2 regions of the Isachenkonia alkalipeptolytica genome follow, and region 2 is predicted to be linked to the other one. Evidence: riboswitches for the same ligand, from Rfam matches in the RefSeq annotation. Region 2 holds a riboswitch; the other holds the start of a gene.
What was found. A riboswitch is a leader RNA that binds a small molecule or an ion and turns the genes downstream of it on or off. The one in region 2 is predicted to bind thiamine pyrophosphate.
Positions count from the first base shown of each region.

Region 1: another riboswitch for thiamine pyrophosphate. It lies ahead of thiS (sulfur carrier protein ThiS); the one in region 2 lies ahead of thiC (phosphomethylpyrimidine synthase ThiC).

Region 1 covers NZ_SUMG01000002.1:20,457-27,523, forward strand. Annotated here, with positions in the region: gene ISALK_RS01935 (hypothetical protein) at 1-513, opposite strand, end outside; gene ISALK_RS01940 (metallophosphoesterase) at 545-1,168, opposite strand; gene ISALK_RS01945 (acyl-CoA thioesterase) at 1,260-1,721, opposite strand; gene ISALK_RS01950 (thiamine phosphate synthase) at 1,835-2,440, opposite strand; gene thiH (2-iminoacetate synthase ThiH) at 2,511-3,614, opposite strand; gene ISALK_RS01960 (thiazole synthase) at 3,616-4,398, opposite strand; gene thiS (sulfur carrier protein ThiS) at 4,488-4,679, opposite strand; TPP riboswitch at 4,786-4,889, opposite strand; gene ISALK_RS01970 (EFR1 family ferrodoxin) at 4,963-5,763, opposite strand; gene ISALK_RS01975 (MalY/PatB family protein) at 5,768-6,949, opposite strand.
Region 2 covers NZ_SUMG01000006.1:174,812-184,421, forward strand. Annotated here, with positions in the region: gene ISALK_RS07045 (glycosyltransferase) at 1-858, opposite strand, end outside; gene ISALK_RS07050 (carbohydrate kinase family protein) at 821-1,849, opposite strand; gene ISALK_RS07055 (hypothetical protein) at 2,072-2,248, opposite strand; gene ISALK_RS07060 (DNA polymerase Y family protein) at 2,422-3,675, opposite strand; gene ISALK_RS07065 (hypothetical protein) at 3,862-4,113, opposite strand; TPP riboswitch at 4,355-4,453, shown strand; gene thiC (phosphomethylpyrimidine synthase ThiC) at 4,615-5,928, shown strand; gene ISALK_RS07075 (4Fe-4S binding protein) at 6,262-6,456, shown strand; gene ISALK_RS07080 (4Fe-4S binding protein) at 6,472-7,935, shown strand; gene ISALK_RS07085 (alanine racemase) at 8,031-9,137, opposite strand; gene ISALK_RS07090 (C-GCAxxG-C-C family protein) at 9,568-9,610, shown strand, end outside.

The sequences.
Region 1 (7,067 bases), on a different contig from region 2:
AACCTCCCAGCCCGGCTGCTGAATTAATAAGGTCCCCTCCAGCAAATCTCCGGTTCGGATCACCGTGGAAATCTGACGGTAGGTTAAAAAAAGGATGGTATCCTTGTCCTCCCCCAGATCAACGGCCTTTTCCATCGGGAGATCCTTTCCTGAGTACAGCTCTTTAATTTCTTTTTTCACCAGATTCTGATCCCCGGCAATGCGCATCAGAATCGTGGAAGGACCCATATCCACCCGGTTCACCAGGGCGGATACCTGACTGTTGATCAGATTCGTAAGGCAGATGGAGGCAGGATCGTTAATCAGCAGAATGTAGTTCGCATCTTCGATTCGGGTTTTTTGAAGATTTTCCCCGGTAATAAAAACGATGGTACTCTCATCGGAGCTTGCCTCCATCCCCTGATGAAAACCGACTTCCTTTCCCCCTTGAAATTTAACTAAATAATCCCTTAGCTTCTCTCCTTGATCGGTTCTTAAGAACATCAGCCTTGAAGCCATGCGGATAAACAGCATTTGATCTCCCCCTTTTGTCCGGTGATTTTTTTTATAAGGCTCTATAATTTCGTTCCATTTTACGAAATCCGTTGGTCCCCAATGGATAGGGCAGTTTTTCAAGGTTATTCTCCTTAAGGCCTATCACATGGATGGCCTCTAAGCCGTTGAGCCGTATTTCCTCGCCCTCCCTGTGACTTTTAGGCTCAAAGCTGTGACCGTAAAGATAATAGTCCGCCTTGGGGCTTTCCTCTACAAAAAAGTGATTTATATAAAACTTAGAATTCTCTATTGCAATGATTCCGTCATTCATTACCTTTCCTTTTTCCGTTAAGGATTCTATCTTTGCTCTTTGATCATGATTTCCCGAAACATAATAGATTTCTTGAATATCCGAAGATTCAAGATGGTTGATCACTCCTTCCAGGGCCCGGTGATAATCCGGTTCTAACATCGGAACAATTTCCAGTTTAATATTGTCCACCATGTCCCCGGTGTGAATCAAATAGTCGGGCTTCAGCCTTTTGATCAATTTATAAAGATAGGGGTAAATTTCCTCCGGGGTATCACTGATATGCATAACCAGGGGCCGCTCCATTTGAAGAATCCGCCGGGGGATATACACCCGGTTCAAAAATAAGTTAATACCCTGCAACACTTTTGATCGAACGCTCATTTTTACAACCTCAATTCTTTTCATACCTAGGCATCTACTTTATACTCCTACAAACATTATATACCAAAAAAGAGATGCATATAAGCATCTCTTAGTTTTTTTTCCGGGACAAATACCGCTTTTTTCCCTCCGAGAAAAGTCTTTCCTCCTCCGGAGTTTCCGGTAGCAGCTGAGGTACTTCCTTCGGTCCTCCCTTTTCGTCCAGGGCCACCATGGTAAAGTATCCCGTAAGGGCCAGCTTCTTGGAGTTCTCAATTTCCAGGTCCTCTACATAAACCTTGACCAGGACTTCCATGGAACTCCGGCCCACATAGGTCAGGCGGCCTTCAAAGGTTACCAGGTTCCCTATATGGATCGGTTTAATAAATTCCAGGCCGTCCACCCTAGCGGTAACCGTGTTGCTTCGGGCATGACGATGGGCTACAATCCCCGCCGTATTATCCATAAGCTTCATAATCTCCCCACCGTGGACATTTCCGGAAACGTTGGCCTGTTGGGGCTCCATTAAATTTCCGATACATATTTGGGATTCTTTCATTGATTTTTTCATCATCATTATGGCTCCTTTTTCAGGGGGCAAATCCTTCCCCCAAGTATTTACCCAGTATTTTTCCTGTATAATGGATTATATACCTTTAAATACCCCCTAAAGGACGGTTTATTCAATTAATCGATTAACCATTTATTCCTAAGGCTCTTTACCGTGTTTTTTACCTCAGGGCTTTCCATGATCAGGGAACGGACCGCAATTCCATGAAGTCCCAGGGACTGAAGTTTACCAAGATTATTTGGATCAATCCCGCCGATGGCAATCACGGGAAGGTTTCCTGCTTCCATGATTTCTTTTAGCCAGGAAATCCCCCGGGGCTCCAGCCCTTTTTTGCAGAGGGTCTGAAAAACATGTCCTGCCAAAAGATAATCCGCTCCGTTTTTTTCCGCTATTTTGGCTTCCTTAACCGAGTGAACGGATACCCCGATCCTTCCCCTAAATTCTTTTAGGGTTTTTTTGTCCTCTTCCATAAATTTCTCAAAACCCATATGATAACCCTGGGCCTTAAGGTCCCTTGCCACGGATAAATTCCCGTTAATGATCAGTTTCGTATCCGTCCCTTCGACGATGGCCTTCACTTTTTTCCCCATAGAGAAAAGCTCCGGTTGCTTAAGATCCTTCTCCCGAAGGATGATGCCGTCAACCCCTCCCTCTACCGCTTCCTGTAAAGTCCTATAAAAATCCTTTACCGCAACTTTTCGGTCCGTCACGAAATACAGCATTCTTCAACCTCCTGCTATCTCTGACTTTCTTTGACCTTCTTTTATATTAACCTTTTAAGGGTTCACACGGTTACAGCGGAACCCAGTCCTGAAGGATGGGCTGATAGCCTTTTTTAAGAATCGACGCTTTTACCTCTTCAATGGAGCGGTTATCGGAGATTTCAAACTGCTCCGTATTTTCCTTTTCCCTGCTATGGCCCCCCACCGCGGTGGATACCCCGGCGGACATTTTCGTGATCCCCAGGGGAATGAGGTTTTCCCGAAGAGCGGGATCTTCCCTCGTGGACAGAGTGATTCCCGTCATGGGCAGAAAATTTTTATAGGCCAGTAGAATTTGGACAAAATCCTGATCCGGGACGGGATCGATATCCTCGTATCCCCCTAAAAAGGGCTGCATTCGGGGAAAGGATACGGAGGTTGCCACACTGGGATAGGTATCCAGTAAGTATTTGCTATGGACTCCGGTATAAAATGCTTCTTTTCGAAAATCCGAAAGACCCAGTAGCGCTCCGAGATTTACCGAGGCAACGCCCCCTTTAATCCCTCGCTCCAGGGCTTCGATACGAAAATTATAATTGCTTTTAGGACCCTTGGGGTGCAGTTTTTGATAAATCCCCCGGTGGTAAACCTCCTGGTATAGGGTTACTCCGTCCACTCCTTTTTGAACCAGGCGCCGGTACCCCTCTTCCTTCAGGGGGTAAATTTCAAGGGCAATGGACTGAAAATACTTCTTCAGCACCGTTACCACCGATTCTAGGTATTCTAAGGACGTATCTACGGGGGACTCTCCTGATAGCAGTAAAATATGCTGAATCCCTTTATCGGAAATTATTTTGGCCTCCCGGTCAATTTCCTCTAAGGACAGTTTTTTCCTCGGGATATCCGAGTGTTTATTATAACCGCAGTAAAGGCACTCGTTAACGCAGTAATTGGATATATAAAGAGGGGTGTACAGCAGTATGGTTTTCCCGAAATGCTGTAGATTTTTTTGGTGAGCCCGTACCGCCATCTCCTCTAAATAATTATTTGCCGCCGGGGATAACAGGCTTAAATAATCCTCAAGACTCAGATCCTCTTTTTTCAGTATTTCTTCGATTCGTTCCCCGGTTACCTTCTGTAAAAAGGAATCCACCCATTCTTCAGGGTATCTTCCTAGGACATCCAAGAGCTCCATATTACTGCTCCTTTCTTAAAAAACCGGTTAAGGGAGAGGAGGCGTCTCCTTGGGCTTTTACCTCTCCGAACTTCGAGAGATAGGCAAGCCTTCCGGCTTTTACGGCGTAGTCAAAGGCCCTTGCCATCTCGATGGGGTCTTTGCTGGCGGCTATGGCGGTATTAACCAGCACCGCCTTCGCTCCCAGTTCCATGGCCTCCGCCGCGTGGGAGGGTTTTCCGATCCCCGCATCCACAATGATCGGTACCTTGATTTCATTGATTAAAATCTTAATCAGTCCTTTGTTTTCGATGCCACGATTGCTACCGATTGGGGATCCTAAGGGCATCACCGCTTTCGCTCCCGCTTTTTCCATCTCCTTGGCCGCCATTAAATCCGGGGACATATAGGGAAGCACATAAAAGCCCTCCGCCGCTAAGGTTTTGGTGGCTTTAAGGGTTTCATAATTGTCCGGCAGTAAATACTTCTGATCGGAAATCACTTCAATCTTTACGAAATCTCCGCAGCCGGCGGCTCTGGCGATTTTGGCAATCCGAATGGCTTCCTCCGCATTCCGGGCTCCCGAAGTATTGGGCAGCAAAGTCATGTTTTTCGGAATAAAGTTTAACACGTTTTCCCTGGGATTTTTCAAGTCCACCCTTCGAAGGGCCATGGTTACCATCTCCGTACTCGAGGCCTCTATGGACTTTTTCATAATATCATGATTTTCGTATTTTCCCGTTCCCACCAGTAATCGGCTGTTAAATAAATGGTCTCCTAATTGCAATTGGTCCTTGTTTCCCATTGGTATTCCTCCGTATTATCGTATTTGTATGGTTTTTTACACTCATCCTTTGGAACTTCTTCCTTAAGCTTGAGCTCTGAAGATCCCTTTTAGCCTCCGCCCAAAAAAGTAATCAACTCCAACTGATCCCCTTTTTTCACCTCGGTGGATAATTGATCTTTTTCTAAAATCCCTTGGTTATACTCAACGATCACCATGGAAGGTTCCAACTTCAAGGTTTCTAAAATCCACTGAATACTCTTTCCCTGATAGGGATATTCTTTTCCGTTTACATAAATCATGATTTCCCTCCTCCAATAATAAAATTAATTGATTAAATGTAGCCAACTAAAAAAGACAGGCCCGAAGGCCTGCCTTTTGATATAAGAATATAGATATTTTCTATCTAAATCATTAAAAAGACTTCCCTACGGTGGGTTTACCCACATCAGGTTCAAAGGGTTGAATCTACAGATCCTCTCAGTCCTATTCCGACACCCCCAGTACTTCATTCAATTGTCTTGTCCCCTTATACTCTTTTTTCATTATATAAGAAATCCAACTTTTGTCAAAGGGCAATTGGACTTATTCCCTTTTTTTAATCTCCAACTCCATGGGAGAAATCCGCGGGTTTTTATACCGCTGTTTTTTCTTTGTCCCACGACCGTAATTAATGGCCTTCACGGGGCAGTAGTTAATACAGGCCACACACTGCACACACTGGGAACCCCAAACCGGTTTCCCGTCCACCAGTTCAATGGTTTGGGTGTTGCAGATTCTTCGACAAAGACCGCAGGAAATACAGTGATCATTTACCCGGAACTTTTTCGTGTCAATGGCAAACTTTGAAAACAGCGGGTTCACTGCTTTGCTAAGAACCGAGGGCATAAAACCTTTGTTTACGTTAAAGCCCCTTCCCCGATTTTTAATATCTTCGCTGATCATGGAAAGCAAGGTGTCCGCCCGACGGATTTTCTCTTCCGCCTTCTGGCCGGTCTCCACCTTGCTGCCCATCATCAAATAGTTGTTCGGCATTTTCACCGAATATCCGTAGTTTAATTCTATGTTTTTCTCCTTAAGGGCTTGCTTTATTGTGGTCATGGTATTTCCGATGTTCTCCCCACAAGTGGCGATGGCGAAGGTATAGCTCGGCGGATTCCCTTCAAAATCGAGACTTTTGATAAAGTCCAGCACCCATCTCGGCGGTCCCCAGGCATAAACGGGAAATACAAAGCCTAGGACCTCCTCCTTTGTTAAACTTACCGCCTTTTGATGAAGCCCCGCCCTTCGGGAATCCCCCAGGTTTTCAATCTTCTCTTGTAAATTGATCCCCAGTACCTTGGCCACATAATAAGAGTTCCCCGTTCCCGTAAAATAATAAATCATGACCTCACTTCCCTTCCAGAGCGTTGACGATTCGGTCCAAGGCTTTCTGCAGAGTCTTTCTGGGGCAGGCAAAGTTGATTCTTATAAACCCGTCCCCTCCACTGCCGAACCAGGTACCGCCGTCTAAAGCCACCTTGGCTTCTTTCGTGATTCTCTCCTCCAGCTCTTTACCCGAAAAACCGTACTCCCTAAGGTCGAGCCAGGCCAGGTAGGTGGCCTCCGGCGGGGTAAACTTCGCCCTTGGCAGATGGTCTTTTACCATGCTATCAATCAAATCAAGGTTTCCCCGCAGGTAGTCTAAAAGCGCTTCCAACCAGGGTTCCCCTTTCCCGTAGGCCGCTTCCACCGCCGCCATACTGATGGGGGTTTGTTTACCGATATGGTTTATCTCTAAAATACGCCGATACCTTCTTTTTAAGCTGTCATTTTTAATAATCAGATGAGCGCTCATCAGTCCCGCTAAATTAAAAGTTTTGGAAGGGGCCGTGGCGGTGATCACATGGTCGTCGAACTTCGAATCAAGGTTTGCCAAAACGTGATGGGCTCCCTTTTCAAAAACCAGATCGTGATGGATCTCATCGGAAAAGATCAGCACGTCATTTTCCAAACAGATTTCTCCTAGGCGCCTCAGTTCCTCTTTTTTCCATACCCGTCCCACGGGATTATGGGGACTGCAAAGAATAAAGAGTTTGGTACTGGGATCCTTTGCCTTCTTTTCAAAATCCTCAAAATCTATTTCGTAAGTCCCTTGTTGGTATTTCAACGGGTTGTTAACCACCCGGCATCCATTGTTTTTGATAGCCTTTTTAAAGGGATAATATACGGGTTCCTGGATGATTACCCCCTGACCCTGCTCAACTAAAGCCTGCAACACGTAATTTACAGCAGAAACCACCCCGGGGGTAAATACCAGCCAGTCCTTTTTTATTTCCCAGTCAAACCGCTTTTTGTACCAGCGAAGGATGTTTTCGTAGTACTGCTCTCCTCTTTTGGAATATCCAAATACCCCATGGGACACTTCCTCCTGCATGGCATCCACCACTTCCTTCGGAGCTTCAAAGTCCATATCCGCAACCCACAGGGGCAATAGGTCCTCTTCTCCAAACATTTCTCCGAGCACTTTAGAATCCCATTTAATGGATTTACTTTCCTTACGATCGATCATTTTATCAAAGTCCGGTTTCATCCTTATCCTCCTTTGTTAATTGAACTTCATCTTCCCGGTCTCCCCCCAAAACCTCCAATTCCTTAGATCTAGTTGAGTTTAGCAAGATGTAATTAGATGTGCCTGTGTGTCTAATGGA
Region 2 (9,610 bases):
CTGCAGGGGCGGGTTTTCCCCATAGGCTTTCACAAGGCCCAGGTGGTTTTTCTTTTTTTCCAATCGGCCGGAGATGAAGATGATGGGCAGCCCGAACCGGTCTTCCCGAAGATCCCTTTTCAGGCTATTATGTAGCTCCGCTTGGGTGCGGGCCTCCTCGGAATTTTCCCTGTGGGTATTAAAAATCTTCAGATTCACCCCCGGGGGCACCACTTTGATTTTTTCGTCCTCCGGAGAAACCGCTCCTTTATAGCGTGCATGGGCGTACTGGTTCATCCTTTCCTGGTTCGTGCTGACAAAGATCAGGGAGGCTTCCTCCATGGTCCTCCGTTCTGCCGCAATACGCTCGGAGAATCGGTAAATCCGGTTCATATCCCCTTCGTTGCTTTTGGAGACCTTCAGTTTATCCATCTTTTGGGCCCCCAGAGAGTGGGCCGTAAAGGAAAAAGATACCCCCGTAAGCTCCTTGAAATAGACGGCGGAAAGGCCCCCATCTCCGTAATGGGCAGTCATGAAGTCCGGTCGCCTTCCCTGCCCTTCATAATAGGCGCTTACCCCTTCGGCGTACTCCCTTAAGTAGGGCCACAGCTTTTCTTTGTTTAAAAATCCCTTCGGTCCGAAGGGGATCCTTATAATTTTCACTCCCGAGTTTTCATAGATCTCCTCTTTTTCCCGGAATTCCCCCCATTCCGGATCCTCAATCCGTCGAGTAAAAATCTCCACATCCACTCCCAATTGATCCAGGGCCAGGGCCAGCTCCTTGACGTAAACCAATTGGCCCCCGAAATCCGGATGGGCGGTCCAATAAGAGTCTTTGTTGTCAAAATTCCCCTGGGGATTCATAAAGCCTATTCGCATCCTCTTTTTCCTCCTTTTCCATGAACTTTTGAAATCTCGGAAGGGGAGGGATTCCTCCCACATAGCCGAGCTTATAGTCCGCAACCTGACTGCCGTGTTTTAAGGCCCTCTCCAGGGAGTAGCCCTTTAATAAAGCGGCGTACAGCCCCGCCCAAAAGGCATCTCCCGCTCCCGTGGTGTCCACCACCGGGTTTTTACCCCCCGGCAGTTTTCGCTCTTCCTTTCCGTTGCCTGCAATAAGCCCTTCAGCCCCCAGGGTTAAAATCACCATCTTGGCTCCAAGACTTAGAAATTTATGGAGGTATTCCCTTGGCGAAAGGGACTTATGGGCGTCTTCGGGAAAAAGATTTCGAGCATCTTCCAACGAGGGTTTTACAAAATCCACCTTGGAAAACATCTCCTTTATGATCCTTCGCCCCTCCTCCTTGTTATCCCAAAGAACCTCTCTGAAATTTGGATCCATAGAAATTCTCATCCCTCTATCCTTAGCCCTTTTAATCAAGGCCAGGGTACTTGACCGGCTTGGTTCATGGGAGAGACTCCAGGAAGTGAAGTGAAGAATTTTTCCCCCGTCGACCACCTCCTCTTGAGCTTTGGTTACCCGAAGGTGTTTATCACTGCCCCGAAGGGCGAGAAAGCTGGGATTGTTTCTGCTTTTGGAAACAAATACGACGGAGGTGTTCGCCTCTTGGGTTCGACTGATCCCCTCTAGGGAAACCCCTTTTTGAACAAGGAAATCCAGCAAATAGTCCCCGAGAAAATCCCGGCCCAGGGCGGAAATAATCCCGGGATGAAAGCCCAGGGCCTTAAGATTCACCGCAAGGCATCCCGGCGAACCACCAAAATACCTGGAAAAAACCTGAAGATCCTTCATCCCCCGGTCCCTAGTCTCCTCCAGATATTCCCCGGAGATAAAATCCACCACCAGCTCCCCGAGGGTGACCACATCATAGGTGCTCTTATCAAACTCCAGGGCCTCTTGAAAGTCCATATGCAGTCGCTCCCATCCATTTTGGAATCGGTTTCGGTTTTCTTTTTTTTGACCTTATATTGTTCAAAACAAAAACCGGCCCCCGGGCCGGTTTCACTACTGCTCCCTCTTAGTGTCATCTTTCAACTTCCTAAGAAATCATCACCCTTGTTATTTTGTCAGAAATTTCAGATTGTTTCCTTATATTTATTTTACCCTTTCTGTTATGTTTCAAACAATCTTTCACCTGCTGATAAAACAATTGTAGTCAGCCTTGTCGATATAAAATCTTCCGTGGATCCCCTGCAATCCCTTTTCCTGTAAATCCAAGACCATGAACTCCTCAAAATTTTCCCCTTCAGCGGTTTGTATATGGTGCTTTTCAGCGTTTTCAAACCCGATTAGATTAATTCGGTACACAGATCCTGATATCCTCTTTTTTAAGGAAGTACTTTTCTGGGTTGCTTTCTAACTTTATGATCCCCCGGTTCCGATGATAATTACCCGTCGTTTTTGGTTAATGCAGAAAAAGACGGAGGGATCCGGTGCATCATGAACCGAACACCTCCGTCCCCTTTGGTTTATCCTTTGGTTTACAAGAGGCTGCTCATCATGGGGTAGTCCTCCTCGCCGACGCCGCCCTGGAGGGGTTTTACTTTTGTGTTGGCAAAGCATCCCCGGAAAACACAATTTGGATCATAACGGAGCCGCAGTTTATCAATGGTACGGTCAATTTTTTGATGCCGCTCATATTCCCCGGATTCCTCGAAAATTGTGAGTTGGCGCATGCCTCCCTCTTTTAAATTCGATACCCGAACCCCCAGGTGACGGAGTACCTCGCCGCCCCAGGCCTCTTGGAAAAGTTCCTTTGCAATTTCGTAGAGCTCCTGGGTGCTGTCCGTGGCAAGCTCCAGTTTCCGTTGATGGGAGTAATAAAGAAAGGTATTGGTCTTAATCCCCACACTCACAAGGCCCGCCACATATCCACCGGCCCGAAGGCGCATGCCCACGGTTTCCACAAGGCTTAGAAGGACCATAAAGGCCTCTTCCTCCCGGTATACGTCGTAGGGGATGGTGGTGGAATTCCCGATGCCTTTTACCTCTCGGGGCCCTCCCGCCACCGGAGAGTTTTCCACTCCGTTGGCGTAATTCCAGATGAGCACCCCGTGGGATTTTAACACCTGTTTTAACAGTCCCACCTCGGTGTTGGCCAAGTCCCCGATGGTTTGAATATTTAAGTTTTCCAGCTTCGGCAGGGTTCGCCGCCCCACCATAAACAGGTCACCCACGGGCAGGGGCCACATTTTCTTAGGAATTTCTTCGGGATACAGGGTGATGACCGCGTCGGGCTTTTTCAGATCGCTGGCCATTTTTGCCAATAATTTATTGGTGGATACCCCGACGGACACGGTAAACCCTAGTTCATTTTTAATCCGGCTTTTAATTTCATGGGCCACTTTCAAGGGCTCCCCGAATAGATGCTCCATATTGCTGTAATCGATAAAGCTCTCGTCCACGCTGTAGCGCTGTACTAAGGGGGAATACTCTTTAAAGATTTCATTCATTTGATGACTGCACTGCATATACAGGGCGTAATTGGGCGGCACCACAATCAGATCCCGGTATTTGGCAAAGGCTTCAAACAAGGCCTCCCCGGTTTTGATTCCGGATTTTTTCGCAGGAATGCTCTTGGCTAGAATAATCCCGTTTCGCTTTTTCGGATCACCCGCCACCGCCGAGGGTACCCTTCTAAGATCCAGGGTTTCCCCTTTTTCCAGGCGGTCCTTGGCTTCCCAGGATAAATAGGCACTGTTTACATCGATATGGAAAATTGCTTTCATCTTTATCAACACCCCTTCAGAACGCTTGTTCCTTCATAATACAGAACGAATGTTCTTTTGTCAAGTCCCCTTTTTCCCAACAGCCCTATTATTCTCCTTGCCCCTAAAACCTTGCAAAAAAATAAGAGACTCCGGAAAGAGTCTCTTTAATTTATATTCTTTTGTGTCCCGTTCCCTCCTGCCCTTTGGTGCTTATTTTTCATTATTACTGAAGGCTTTTCGCTTCATCTCCCCCCACTTATTGCCCTTTCTCTTATATTGCCAAAAGGCGACAAAACGCCACAAGGTGGTGAGCTGCCGATAACCGAAATTCTCCAGAATACTGTAGAACACCAGAGCAAACTCCAAACTGATGATTCCATACCAAAAGGAAAGAATAATGGCGATATAGCCGATGATTTCAATTATCGGTCCCAGCATCTCTATGAAAAAAAAGTAGGGCATCCCCAGCAGTCCCACAGTCCCATACTTGGATTAAATAACATTTTTCAGTAATGATCAAGGGCTTGAAATGGATTCGAAGCCGGAAGACCCTTTATTTTTTGCCTCCGTAAACTATCCTAAACCCGTATACTATGCCGATGAACCCTTGGAAGTGGAAAAGGTTCTCTCAAACCATTTTTTATACTTCGTTAATCTTTTGTTTACATCCCCGGGCTAGTGTATTATAATGAACTCAATTAAATAGATTTGCTAGGGGTGCCTTTGGGCTGAGAGGGAGAAATCCTAACTCTTTAAACTTGATGCAGTTCATACTGCCGTAGGGAAGCAATAATTTTTTATCATTGATTTGATAATATTAGAGTTTACCTTTGGGTAAGCTTTTTTTTTATATTAACTTACCTACTATTCTCATCTCCTAGCGACGGGAATTATGATCTTTACTACTGAAGCTGATCAGGAATGTGTTTTAAATTCCTAGAATAAAAAAGGAGATGAATTCAAATGAAATTCACTACACAAATGGATGCTGCAAGAAAAGGAATCATAACAAAAGAAATGGAAATCGTTGCAAAAAAAGAACATATGGCGGTTGAGGATTTAAAAAACCTTATCGCCCAGGGAAAAATAATTATTCCTGCCAATAAAAATCACACCTCATTAGATCCCGTGGGGATAGGGGAAGGCTTAAAAACTAAAATCAATGTAAATCTGGGAATTTCTAAGGATTGTTGCGACATAGAACTGGAATTGGAAAAAGTCCGGGTAGCTATTGATATGAAGGCTGAGGCCATCATGGATTTGAGCTCCTATGGAAAAACCGAAGAGTTTAGAAAACGGATTATCGAATCATCCCCCGCAATGCTGGGCACCGTACCAATATACGATGCCGTGGGATTTTACGATAAAGAACTGAAAGATATTACCGCAGTGGAATTTTTGGATGTGGTGGAAAAGCATGCAAAAGAAGGTGTGGATTTTGTAACCATTCATGCGGGCATTAATAAAGAAACCGCCGGGGTTTTTAAAAGGAACAAAAGACTTACGAATATCGTATCCCGAGGAGGTTCTTTACTATATGCATGGATGGAACTGAATAATCGAGAAAACCCATTTTTTGAGTATTATGACCAACTCTTGGATATCTGCGAAAAGTATGATGTGACCCTAAGTCTTGGAGATGCCTGTAGACCCGGTAGTATTAATGATGCCAGCGATGCCAGCCAAATCCAGGAACTGATGGTACTGGGGGAATTAACCCTACGGGCTTGGAAAAGAAACGTCCAGGTAATGATTGAAGGCCCCGGCCATATGCCCATCAATGAAATTCCCGCAAATGTGTTGCTCGAGAAAAAGCTATGTCACGGTGCTCCTTTTTATGTGCTCGGTCCCATTGTTACCGATATCGCCCCGGGATATGATCATATTACCAGTGCCATAGGCGGTGCTTTAGCCGCAAGTCATGGCGTAGACTTCCTTTGTTATGTGACCCCTGCAGAACACTTACGACTCCCAACGCTGGAGGATATGAAAGAAGGAATTGTTGCCACCAAAATCGCAGCCCATGCCGGAGATTTAGGAAAAAACATTAAAGGTGCAAAGGACTGGGACGACGAAATGAGCTTAGCTAGACAACAATTAGACTGGGAAAAAATGTTTGATTTAGCAATCGATCCGGAAAAAGCTAAAAGATACCGAAAAGAGTCTATGCCAAAGGATGACGACAGCTGTACCATGTGCGGAAAAATGTGTTCCATGAGAAATATGAACAAAGTAATGAAAGGTAAAAATATTAATCTGCTACGAGAGGAAGGCTAAGTAATAAAAACACAAAGTAACCAAAGGGGACGAAAGGGTTTGATTTAAAAAACAAACCTTTCCGTCCCCTTTAATTTTCAAACATCCGCTTCTTCCATCTTACCCCCCTCCCCTATACTCTTCCATCAGTCTCATAACCACTTTGAAAAACCCTTAAAAGAACAACCTGTTCTTATCACTGCAAAATAAAGTTTTCTGCTTTTTCTGAAATCCGCTTAACAAAGAAGTTCTGACGTTATAGAATCATAAATGTCTATCCCCCTCCCCAAAGGGAAGCAATCAAATATATTTAAAGACTCAGCAAGGAACCACTTTAAAGAAAGGAGTGATGCAATGAAAAAAGCCGTAATTAAAGAATCCACCTGTGATAAATCTCCATTCTGTCCGGCTAAAAGAGTTTGCACTGTAAATGCCATTGATCGCAGCAGTTTCTTAAAGCCCTTTAAGGTTATCGCTGAACGATGTATCGGCTGCGGAAAATGTATCAACGTATGTCCCCAACGGGCAATTATCATGAAAAAAGCATAAGGAGGAAATTTACTCATGGAAAACTTTTTTATCAGAGCCAATAGGGTTTTTACACCCCTACGTAAGTATGCATTTATCTATACCCTTTTAGTAGCTTTTGCAGGTCTTTGGTTTCCCCGACTGGGATTGACGGTATTGCTGGTAATTCTAAGTCTGGTTACCTTATCCTTTTTCAAAGGCCGTTATTGGTGTGGTAACTTCTGTGCCCACGGAAGTTTGTTTGATTCCGCATTGTTCCGATGGAGTCGAAATATTAAAATTTTCGAATTTTTCAGATCTCCAATCTTTGCCTGGTTGTTCCTTGCTTATTTTTCATATAATATCGGTAGCGGACTTGTTCGGGTTTCCGCCTTATGGGGCACCCCCATGTTTTATGACCGATTAGGATTTATCTTTGTAAGAAGTTATTTGATGGTAACCATTATTGGCGGAACCTTGGCACTGATCACCAGCCCCAGAACCTGGTGTAATTTCTGTCCCATGGGTATGATGCAAAAAGGTTCCTATTGGTTGGGTAAAACCCTGGGCGTGGCAAAAAAGACCGATCAAAAGATCACCGTGGCCAACCAGGATTTATGTCATAGTTGCGGTAAATGTGCCAGAGTCTGTCCGATGCAACTGACGCCCTATGTGGATTTTTCCGAAAACAATCAGATTGATGATAACAACTGCATTCGTTGCAGCACTTGTGTAGAAAACTGTCCTGCCGGCGTATTGACCTTAAGTACCGAGGCGGAAGCACAGGAAATCTATGAAAAAACTTCTGTGGAGGGTTATGAAGAAAGAAAACATATTGTTACAACCATCTCTGCAATCAAAGAGCTAAACACCGATGTAAAGGAATTTACTTTTTCCTTTAAAATTCCTGAAATTGTCAATTATGAACCCGGTCAATTTGCCTTAGTAAGAATTCAGCAGAATCTGAAAATGTATCGAGCCTTTTCCATCTCCTCCTATAACAAAAATAGCCAGTCTCTTTCCGTTACGGTAAAACGCGTACCCAACGGTTACGGTTCCGACATCTTATTCGATACCTTTAAAGTAGGGGATGTGGCACACCTTGAAGGACCCATGGGCCATGAACTGATCGTGGACAAAACGCAAAAGAAAGTGCTTTTAGTAGCCGGAGGAATCGGAATTACTCCCTTCGTCTCCATTGCGGAGGATTTGATTAAAGATCCCGGAAAGGTTGAGGAGTTTACGCTGATATACGGTGTGAACAAAGAAGAAGAGTTTATTTATCGAGATCTTTTTGAGAAATTTGAACAAATGAGTGCTAAATTCACCTTCGTACCCGTCGTCGCCTTTGATGATCAGTGGCGGGGAGAAAAAGGTTTTGTCACCGACGTATTAAACCAAATGAATTTAAATGACAGCAAGTTATATATGTGCGGACCAAAACCCATGACCGATGCCACCTTGCGCTCCTTGGAAAAATCCGATTATCAACGGGAAAATATCTATTATGAAAGTGCCTAAATATTAATTACAAATAAAAACCGCCTCCGGAACTCCCATTACGCGGGACCCGGAGGCGGTTTTGTATTTTTTAAACTTATGCTATGCATTCTTCCCTACTTCAGCTTCCCTCGGCAGTCCACGGGGATTTTTTCGATTACCTTGCCATCGGAAATCAGATACGCCGTCTCATGAAGATTTACCACCGGGCAAATATGATTCGGAATGATCTCTATTTTATCTCCCACTTGGACGGCGTCATGAAATTTTTGATGGTTAAGGATGCCGTGTTCATCAAAGACGTTCTCAAGAGCCACCCCGGACCAGTCTTTAATCCGTCCGAGCCCCTTTGTGGCGGTAAAGCCTTTGGTTCGCCGCTGGGTGGTAAGCCCCTTGGCGCCGACATCGATGATGACCCTTTGCTCCGTGGGAATGCTGATGACGGTGCTGAGAATCGTCGCCGCATTCCGGGTAAAATTGCCGTAGGCATTTGCCTGAGAAGCGTCCATGAAGATATAAGTGCCCGGGCGGATTTCCGTAATACCCTTTAAGATGGGAAAGTTAAAAATCATGGAAGGCGTGGATCCGATACTTATTCGAGATATTAAAAAGCCCTTCTTTCTTGCCAGTTCTGCAAACTGCAGAGTTCTTCGTTGCGCCTCCAGGTTAATGATTCTGCACTCCTCTTGATCCTTTGCACCGTAGGAGTGCCCATCATGGGAAAATACCCCAAGGAGTTCAATGTTACTGCACTGCTTTAAAAAATCCAATAACTCGGTAAAGCGCTCTTCCGTTACCACCCCGGAGCGCTCTTCCCCTACTTCAATTTCAATCAGCACCCGGGCCTTTTTTTCCGCCCCTTCAAAGGCCACCTCCACCATTTTTGCCTGAAGAATACTGTCCAGGCCGAAGGAAATGTCGATATCCTTTGCCAACTCCCTTACCCGGCGAAGTTTGATTTCACCAACAATCTCATTTGCAATGAAAATATCTTTAAGGCCTTTTGAGGCCATGACTTCTCCTTCGCCGACCTTTGCCACAGTAATCCCTTTTGCCCCCATATTTTCCTGAAAAAGCGCAAGCTTGGACATCTTATGGGTTTTGGTATGGGGACGTAGGGCTACATCTTCACGATCCGCATAATCCTGCATATCCTTGCAGTTTTTTTCCATAATCTCCCGGTCGATCAGCAATGCGGGAGTATCAAGTTCTAAATAGTTCATTGGTATCCTCCTTCGATGATGGTGTTTTGCCTTAAACAATGGGATTGATCCCGAAAACATTTTATCTTTTTCCCTTGTCATGACATAACCCCTTTTCATTTTTCTGATTATTCGAACTTCAATTATATCATTTTACCTTCTCACTCTCAATACAAGTGGAGCACCCTGTATTTTGTTTTAGGATTTACTTATTTCATGAATCATGTAATTAGTATTAAATATTGCAATGAGTGAATATATTGTATTCCAACTTCCCCGTTGGTATAATGGTTAAGGAATTAACATATTTAAGAGTTAGTCGTTAATAACTAATCAAAAAAGCAAGTCATTATTATTACTTAATATTCAAAATCTATGATGCTCACAAACAAAATCTATGATGCTCACAAACAAAATCTATGATGCTCACAAAAACTAAGGAGGTATTATGATGAAAAAAGAAGTAAGCTTGGAAAAAATCCAACGGGATGCGG